Regions from separate parts of the Kitasatospora sp. NPDC008115 genome, predicted to be linked through region 1. Evidence: riboswitches for the same ligand, from Rfam matches in the RefSeq annotation. Region 1 holds a riboswitch; the other holds the start of a gene.
The links. A riboswitch is a leader RNA that binds a small molecule or an ion and turns the genes downstream of it on or off. The one in region 1 is predicted to bind S-adenosylmethionine.

Region 1 (4,183 bases):
GCGCTGGCCACCTACGGCTTCGCACTGGCCGAGGCGCACTCGGCGGACTCGACCAGGGTGCTGATCGGCGCCTCCGGGGCGATCTCCGCCGCGCTCGGCGCCTATCTGCGCTTCCACCCGCGGGCCAGGGTCACCACGCTCGTGCCGCTGCTGCTCTTCCTGCCGCTGCGCTTCCCGGCCTGGCTGGTGCTGGGGCTCTGGTTCGCCCTGCAGTGGTGGTCGGTGCACTCCGCCGGGCCCGGGGTGGCGTACCTGGTGCACGTGATCGGCTTCGCGGCCGGTTTCCTCTACGCCTGCACCCTCACCGAGCGCCGTCCGCGGGCCACCCGCCCCCGCGACGGTGCCGCCGACGCCCGATACCCTGGCGGCACCTCACAAAGGAGTACGCCACCGTGATCACCGCCATCGTCCTGATCAAGACCAGCGTCGACCGCATCCCGGAGATCGCCGAGGCGATCGCCGCCATCGAGGGCGTCAGCGAGGTCTACTCGGTGACCGGTGGCTACGACCTGGTCGCGATGGTGCGGGTGGCCCGGCACGACGACCTCGCCGAGGTGATCCCCGGCCGCCTCAACAAGGTCCCGGGCGTGGCCCACACCGAGACCCAGATCGCCTTCCGCACCTACTCCCAGCACGACCTGGAGGCCGCGTTCGCGATCGGCCTGGACGAGTAGGCCACGCCTTCGGGGGCTCAGCCCTCGCGGCGGGTGTCCGCCACGCAGCGACCGCCCTCGTTGCGGTAGGTCCAGGCCGCGCCGTCCGTGACCAGCTCGCGGACGGCGGTCAGGAACCGCTCCACGTGCTCGTCCGGGGTGCCCGCGCCGAAGCTCACCCGGATCGCGTTCAGGCTGCGCTCGCCGGGCAGCGACGGCTCCGGCGCGCCGCACTCCGAGGGCGCCGCCTCCTCGTCGCCGAGCAGGGTGCGCACCAGCGGGTGGGCACAGAACAGGCCGTCGCGGACCCCGATGCCGTACTCGGCGGACAGCGCGGCCGAGAAGTGCGAGCTGTTCCAGCCCCGGACGACGAAGGAGAGCACGCCCACCCGGTCCGATTCGGCGCCGAACAGGTTCAGCACCCGGACCTCCGGGATCTGCGCCAGCCCGTCCTTCAGCCGCGCGACCAGCTCCCGCTCGCGGGCCTCCAGCGCGTCGAACCCGGCCTCGGTGAGCGCCCGGCAGGCCGAGGCGATCGCGTAGGCGCCGATGACGTTGGGCGAGCCGGCCTCGTGCCGGGCCGGGCCGGTGTGCCACTGCACGGCCACCGAGCCGTCGGTCTCCCGGGCCACCGTGCGGGTGGCGCCGCCGCCGGCCAGGTACGGCTCGGCCTCGTCCAGCCAGTCGGCCCGGCCGGCCAGCACCCCGGCGCCGAACGGCGCGTACAGCTTGTGGCCGGAGAAGGCGATCCAGTCGACGTCCAGCTCGCGCACCGAGACCCGGTGGTGCGGGGCCAGCTGCGCGGCGTCCAGCACCACCCGGGCGCCGTGGCGGTGCGCGGTGCGGGTCAGCTCCGCGACCGGCCACAGCTCGCCGGTGACGTTGGAGGCGCCGGTGACGCAGAGCAGCTTCGGGCCCTCGGGCGCGCCGGCCAGCGCGGCGTCGAAGGCGGCGACCGCCTCGGCGTGCGAGCGGGGGGCGCGCAGGTAGGTGACGGGCAGGCCGGCGTGCGCCCAGGGCAGCAGCGAGGCGTGGTGCTCGGTCTCGAAGGCGAACACCTGGGTCCCGGCCGGGACGGCGCCGGCCAGCAGGTTGAGCGAGTCGGTGGTGGCGCGGGTGAAGACCACCTGGTCGCCCTCGCGCAGGTCGAGGAACTCGGTGACGGTGCGGCGGCTCTGCTCGAACAGGTCGGTGGAGAGCTGCGACAGGTAGCCGGCACCGCGGTGCACGCTGCCGTAGTAGGGGGCGTAGGCGGCGACGTCGTCCCAGACCCGCTGGAGCGCCGGGGAACTGGCGGCGTAGTCGAGCGCCGCGTAGCCGACCTTCTCGCCGTTGGCGAGCGGGACCTGGACGTCGTGGCCGAGGACCGGAAGCGGGGCGCGGAAGGAGGTGGCGAGGGACATGAGGATGCACTCCTGTGACGGGTCAGGGACCCCGGGAGTGCGTTCAGTCCGGCGTCCGCGCTTGCCACGCGGACCGATCGCCGCGTGACCCGGTCCTCACCCAGGGCACCCCGCCACGGACGGAGGGTTGCCGGACAGCCAGCTGGGGCTTGACGCTGTCGCTCATGACCTGGCGAAGACTCTAGGTCGCGTGCGTCCCGCGGTCAAACAGGAGTCCGTATCCCGGACAGCCGCAGGGGCCCGTGGGAGGTGTCTCCCACGGGCCCCGACTCCCGTGTCACGCCCGGGTGGTGGCCTCCGACCAGTGCTTCAGCAGATCGCGCGCCGCGCCCGAGTCGATCGCCGCGGCGGTGCGCCGCATCGCGGCCCCGAGCTGCTCGGCGAGCGGCGCGTCGGTCAGGTCGAGCGCCACCAGCGCGGCCGCCGAGTTCAGCAGCACCGCGTCCCGCACCGGCCCGTGCTCCCCGGCCAGCAGCCGGCGCGCGACCTCCGCGTTGTACGCCGGGTCCCCGCCGCGCAGCGCCTCGATGCCGACCGGCTCGATGCCGACGTCGCGCGGGTCGAAGGAGGTCTCGGTGACGTCGCCGTCCCGGACCACCCAGACCCGCGAGGTGGTGGTGACGGTCAGCTCGTCCAGCCCGTCGTCACCCCGGAAGACCAGCGCGCTGGCACCGCGCCGCGCCAGCACGCCGGCGATCAGCCCGGCGAGGCGGGTGTCGAAGCAGCCGATCGCGTGCGCGGTGACCCGGGCCGGATTGGTGAGCGGGCCGAGGATGTTGAAGGCGGTCGGCACCCCGAGCTCGCTGCGCGCCGGGCCGGCGTGCCGCATCGACGGGTGGAAGGTGGCCGCGAAGCAGAAGGTGAGCCCGACCTCCTCGGCCACCTCGGCGACCCGGCGCGGCCGCAGGTTCAGGCTGATGCCCAGCTTCTCCAGCACGTCCGAGGAGCCGCTGGCCGAGGAGGCGGCCCGGTTGCCGTGCTTGACCACCTTGGCACCGGCCGCCGCGGCGACGATCGCCGACATGGTGGAGATGTTGACGGTCTTGGCCCGGTCGCCGCCGGTGCCGACGATGTCCACCGCCGGGCCGGGGATGAGCAGCGGCTCCGCGTGGGAGTACATCGAGTCGACCAGACCGGAGATCTCGTCGACCGTCTCGCCCTTGGCCCGCAGCGCCACCATGAAGCCGGCGATCTGCACCGGGGAGGCCTCCCCGCTCATGATCCGGTCCATCGCCCACGCGGTGGCCGAGCGGTCGAGGTCCTCCCCCCGCAGCAGCGCCGACAGGATGTCCGGCCAGGTGCGGACCACCTGCGCGGGCTCGCTACCGCCGTTCGCAGGCTGCACGTTCACCATGACCGACTCCAGCTCTCGCTCCCCGCGGACGGGGAAGGACGTAGGGACGGAGTCAGCCTATCGAGCGGCGGGGCCCCGGGCTCCGCCGTTCACCCTTCTTCTCTTGTACTGAGACGCCGGCGTGAGACACCGGCCCCGCCCTAACGCGCGGCGGGCGTCCGCTTGGCCAGCCGGGCCCGCAGCAGGGTGGCGGCGGCCCCGGCCAGCGCCACCGGGTCCACCGGCTGGGAGATCGCCGCGTCGGCCCGGCTCCACGCCGCCAGCCAGGAGTCCTGCGGCCGGCCGATCAGCACCAGCAGCGGCGGGCAGCCGTAGATCTCGTCCTTCAACTGCCGGGCGAGCCCGAGCCCGCCGGCCGGAACCGCCTCGCCGTCCAGCACGCAGAGGTCCACCCCGCCCTTCTCCAGCGCCTTGAGCACCGCGGGGGTGGTCGCGCACTCCAGGTACTCCAGCTCCGGCAGGTCCTCCGCGGGCCTGCGGCCGAGAGCGGTCAGCACCTGCTCGCGGGTGGTGCGGTCGTGGCTGTAGACGAGAACGGTCAAGGTCTCGTCGGTCGTGTACGCCATGGGCCTGCTCCCTCACGTGTGATCCGGACCACGTTCGCCTCTCCCCGGATGCTACTCCCGATCACCCGCCGCCGAGCCCTTCCGGGGAGATCCTCCTCGGCCGGGCGCCCCCGCGACTGGTCCGGGCGGAGCACCGCGCGTCACCCCGCCCGCACAGACCACCCGTACGGCGGACGGGTGGTCTCTCCCCTTACTACCGACGGCCCC
Region 2 (4,183 bases), on a different contig from region 1:
CGCCGGCGACCGCCGGGATGATCGAGATGTTCGCGCCGTCCTTGATCTCCGTCGCCAGGCCCTCGGCGAAGCGCACGTCGTCGTCGTTCACGTAGACGTTGACGAAGCGGCGCAGCTTGCCGGTGTCGTCCAGGATGCGCGCGGCGATCCCGGCGTGGTTCTTCTCCAGGTCGGCGATGACCTCGCCGAGCGTGGCGCCCTCGGCGGGCACCTCGCTGGCGCCACCGGTGTAGGTGCGCAGGATGGTCGGGATGCGGACGTTGGCGCTCATGGGGGTCTCCTCGTTCGGGGCGCGCGGGGCGGGGCGGGGACGGGCGGGTGGAGCCTGCGGGGGGCGGGGGCCCGGGGTCAGGCGGTGGCCAGGCCGGCGTCCCGGAAGGACTCCAGGGTCGGCCGGATCACGGCGGTCATCCCGGCGTCCGAGACCGCGTCGAGGGTCTTCAGACCGTCACCGGTGTTGATCGCGACGGTCTCCTTCGACGGGTCCAGCTGACCGGTCTCGACCAGCTTCTTGAGCACGCCGACCGTCACGCCGCCCGCGGTCTCCGCGAAGATGCCCTCGGTGCGGGCCAGCAGCCGGATCGCGGCCACGACCTCCTCGTCCGTCACGTCCTCCACCGCGCCGCCGGTGCGCCGGGCGATGTCCAGCACGTAGGGGCCGTCGGCCGGGTTGCCGATCGCCAGCGACTTGGCGATGGTGTCCGGCTTGACCGGCCGGATCACGTCGTGGCCGGCCTTGAACGCGGCCGAGACCGGCGAGCAGCCCGCCGCCTGGGCGCCGAAGATCCGGTACGGCCGGTCCTCGACCAGGCCGAGCTTGATCAGCTCCTGCAGACCCTTGTCGATCTTGGTGAGCTGCGAGCCCGAGGCGATCGGGATCACGATCTGCTCCGGCAGCCGCCAGCCCAGCTGCTCGCAGATCTCGTAGGCGAGCGTCTTGGAGCCCTCGCCGTAGTACGGCCGCAGATTGACGTTGACGAAGCCCCAGCCCTCGCCGGCGGGATCGCCGATCAGCTCCGAGCAGAACCGGTTCACGTCGTCGTAGTTGCCCTGGATGCCGACCAGCTCGCCGCCGTACACCCCGGCCATCACGACCTTGCCCTGCTCCAGGTCGTGCGGGATGAACACGCAGGACCGGAAGCCCGCCCGGGCCGCCGCCGCGCCCACCGCGCCGGCCAGGTTGCCGGTCGAGGAGCAGGACAGCGTGGTGTAGCCGAACGCGCGGGCCGCCTCGATGGCGCAGGCCACCACGCGGTCCTTGAAGGAGTGGGTCGGGTTGCCGGAGTCGTCCTTGACGTGCAACTGCGCGGTGAAGCCCAGCTCACGGCCCAGGTTGTCGGCCTTCACCAGCGGGGTCCACCCCGGGTTGAGGTTCGGCTTGGACGCGACGTCGGCGGGCACCGGCAGCAGCGGCGCGTAGCGCCAGATGGAGGCGGGACCGGCCTCGATCCGCTTGCGCAGCTCCTCGGCGCCCTCGCTGCCGAACTCGTACGCGATCTCCAGCGGGCCGAAGCACTCCAGGCAGGCGAAGCTGGGGCCGAGCGGGAACCTGGTGCCGCATTCCCGACAGGACAGCCGGGCGGCGGGACCGAGGTCGACGGTGACGGGTGCGGCGGTGTCGATAGCCATGAGCGGAGGCCTCTCTCCTCATCTTCCCCGTGACGCGGTCGCGCCCGGGCCGGAATTGGCACCTGTCCCGCCGGGGCATATGCCGACCGCGCGAGAAGGTTGCCGGGACGTCAACGGGCCGTTCCCTCAGTCCCTCTGGATGAGCTCTGTGAAGTTGTGGTCCTGCTCAGCGGTGACCCCGGCGTGCGAAGGTCCGACCGCTGTACGAAGACTGTATCCGAAGGCGTCAACCCCGAACGGCACCGTCCGCCACGCGAGATGCCCCGTCCCACCGGACCCCGTACCCGACCCCGCCGAGGAGAGCACCTTGCCCGCCGAACCGACCCCCGAGCTCCTCCCCGAGACGGCGTCCTGGCTGCGCCGTCGCTCGTGGAGCGCGGCCGACCGCCCGGTGCACACCCTGCCGGCGGCCAAGCGGGCGCTCGGCCCGGCCGGCACGGTCAGCGTCGTGCTGCCCGCGCTGGACGAGGAGGCCACCGTCGGCGAGATCGTCCGGGTCATCCGCCGCGAGCTGATGGAGCGGCTGCCGCTGGTCGACGAGCTGGTGGTGGTCGACTCCGGCTCCGCCGACGCCACCGCCGCGGTCGCCGCCGAGGCGGGCGCCACCGTGGTCCACCGCGACGCGATCCTGCCCCGGCTGCCCGCCGCCCCCGGCAAGGGCGAGGTGCTCTGGCGCTCGCTGCTGGTCACCCGCGGCGAGATCGTCTGCTTCGTCGACGCCGACCTGCGCGAGTTCGACCCCGCCCTGGTCTCCGGGATCATCGGCCCGCTGCTCACCGAGCCGGACATCCAGTTGGTCAAGGCGATGTACGACCGGCCGCTGGAGACCGACGGCGCGGTCGTGCCGGCCGGCGGCGGCCGGGTCACCGAACTGGTCGCCCGCCCGCTGCTCAACCTGCACTGGCCGGAACTCGCCGGTTTCGTCCAGCCGCTCGGCGGTGAGTACGCGGCCCGCCGCTCGCTGCTCGAACGGCTGCCCTTCCCCACCGGCTACGGCGTCGAACTCGGCCTGCTGGTCGACGCCCTGGAGACGGCCGGCCTGGACGCGCTCGCCCAGGTGGACGTCGGCGTGCGCCACCACCGCCACCAGGACGGCCAGGCACTCGGCCGGATGGCCGCCACCATCTACCGCACCGCGCTGGAACGGCTCGACCGCACCCACCGGCTCAAGGCCTCCGCCGACCTGGTCCACCCCCGGCTCACCCAGTTCACCCGCGACCCGGGCACCCGCGCCTTCACCGCCCACACCCACCCCGTCACCGCCACCGAACGCCCCCCGATGCACACCGTCCCCGAATACGCCACCCGGCGGTGACACGTTTGCCGCCCCGGACCCCCGGCAACCAACCAACCATGGGCCCTGACACGACCGAGCGTTCGAATCCGACCGGCGCCGCCCCCGTTCTGGTGGCGTCCAACCGGGGGCCGGTGTCCTTCGGCACCGCGGACGACGGCACGCTGACCCTCCGCAGAGGCGGCGGAGGCCTGGTCTCCGGGCTCTCCGCCATCGACGACCCGGACGCCGTCTGGGTCTGCGCCGCCCTCTCCGACGCCGACCGCCGGGCCGCCCGCCAGGCCCCGGACGGCCGCCTCGACCGGGCCGGCCACGACGTCGGCGGGCAGGCCGTGCGGATGCTGGACATAGACCCGCAGACCTTCGCCCGCGCCTACAACGGCATCGCCAACTCGACCCTCTGGTTCGTCCACCACCTGCTCTGGAACACCCCGACCGCCCCCGCCTTCGACACCGGCTTCCGCACCGAGTGGGAGGCCTTCACCGCCTACAACGCCGCCTTCGCCGAGGCGCTCGCCGCCGAGGCCGCCCCCGGCGCCGCCGTCCTGGTGCAGGACTACCACCTCTCGCTGGTCCCGGCGCTGCTCCGGGCCGCCCGCCCCGACCTGCGGATCGGCCACTTCTCGCACACCCCCTGGGCACCGCCCGAGTACCTGCGGCTGCTGCCCGACGACATCGCCGCCACCGTCCTCACCGGCATCCTCGGCGCCGACCGGGCGGGCTTCCTGACCCGCCGCTGGGCGCTCGCCTTCGCCGACTGCTGCGAGCGGTTCCTCGGCGCGGCGGTCGACCGCGAGGCGCTCACCGTCACCCACGCCGGCCGCACCACCGCGCTCGGCGTGCACGGCCTCGGCGCCGACGCCGACTTCCTGCGCGAGCGCGCCCACCGCCCGGACGTCGACGAACGGCTCGCCGCCCTGCGCACCGCCGTCGGCGAGCGCCGCACCGTGGTGCGGGTCGACCGCACCGAGCTGAGCAAGAACATCGTCCGCGGCTTCCTGGCCTACCGGCACCTGCTGCGCACCCGCCCCGAGTGGCGCGACCGGGTGGTGCACATCGCCTTCGCCTACCCGTCCCGCACCGACCTCGCCGAGTACCGGGCCTACACCGACCAGGTGCGGGCGCTGGCCGCCGAGATCGTCGCGGAGTTCGGCACACCGGACTGGACCCCGCTGATCCTGCACGTCGACGACGACTTCCCGCGCTCGCTGGCCGCCTACCGGATGGCCGACGTGGCCCTGGTCAACCCGATCCGGGACG

Region 2: another riboswitch for S-adenosylmethionine. It lies ahead of thrC (threonine synthase); the one in region 1 lies ahead of ACFZBX_RS18465 (aminotransferase class V-fold PLP-dependent enzyme).

The regions. Positions count from the first base shown of each region.
Region 1 covers NZ_JBIBHU010000013.1:138,376-142,558, forward strand. The annotation lists gene ACFZBX_RS18455 (rhomboid family intramembrane serine protease) at 1-396, shown strand, start outside; gene ACFZBX_RS18460 (Lrp/AsnC ligand binding domain-containing protein) at 393-674, shown strand; gene ACFZBX_RS18465 (aminotransferase class V-fold PLP-dependent enzyme) at 692-2,056, opposite strand; SAM riboswitch class IV at 2,109-2,226, opposite strand; gene trpD (anthranilate phosphoribosyltransferase) at 2,334-3,410, opposite strand; gene ACFZBX_RS18475 (hypothetical protein) at 3,551-3,976, opposite strand.
Region 2 covers NZ_JBIBHU010000030.1:22,934-27,116, forward strand. The annotation lists gene ACFZBX_RS30405 (ubiquitin-like small modifier protein 1) at 1-271, opposite strand, end outside; gene thrC (threonine synthase) at 349-1,629, opposite strand; SAM riboswitch class I at 1,645-1,775, opposite strand; gene ACFZBX_RS30415 (glucosyl-3-phosphoglycerate synthase) at 1,937-2,944, shown strand; gene ACFZBX_RS30420 (trehalose-6-phosphate synthase) at 2,983-4,183, shown strand, end outside.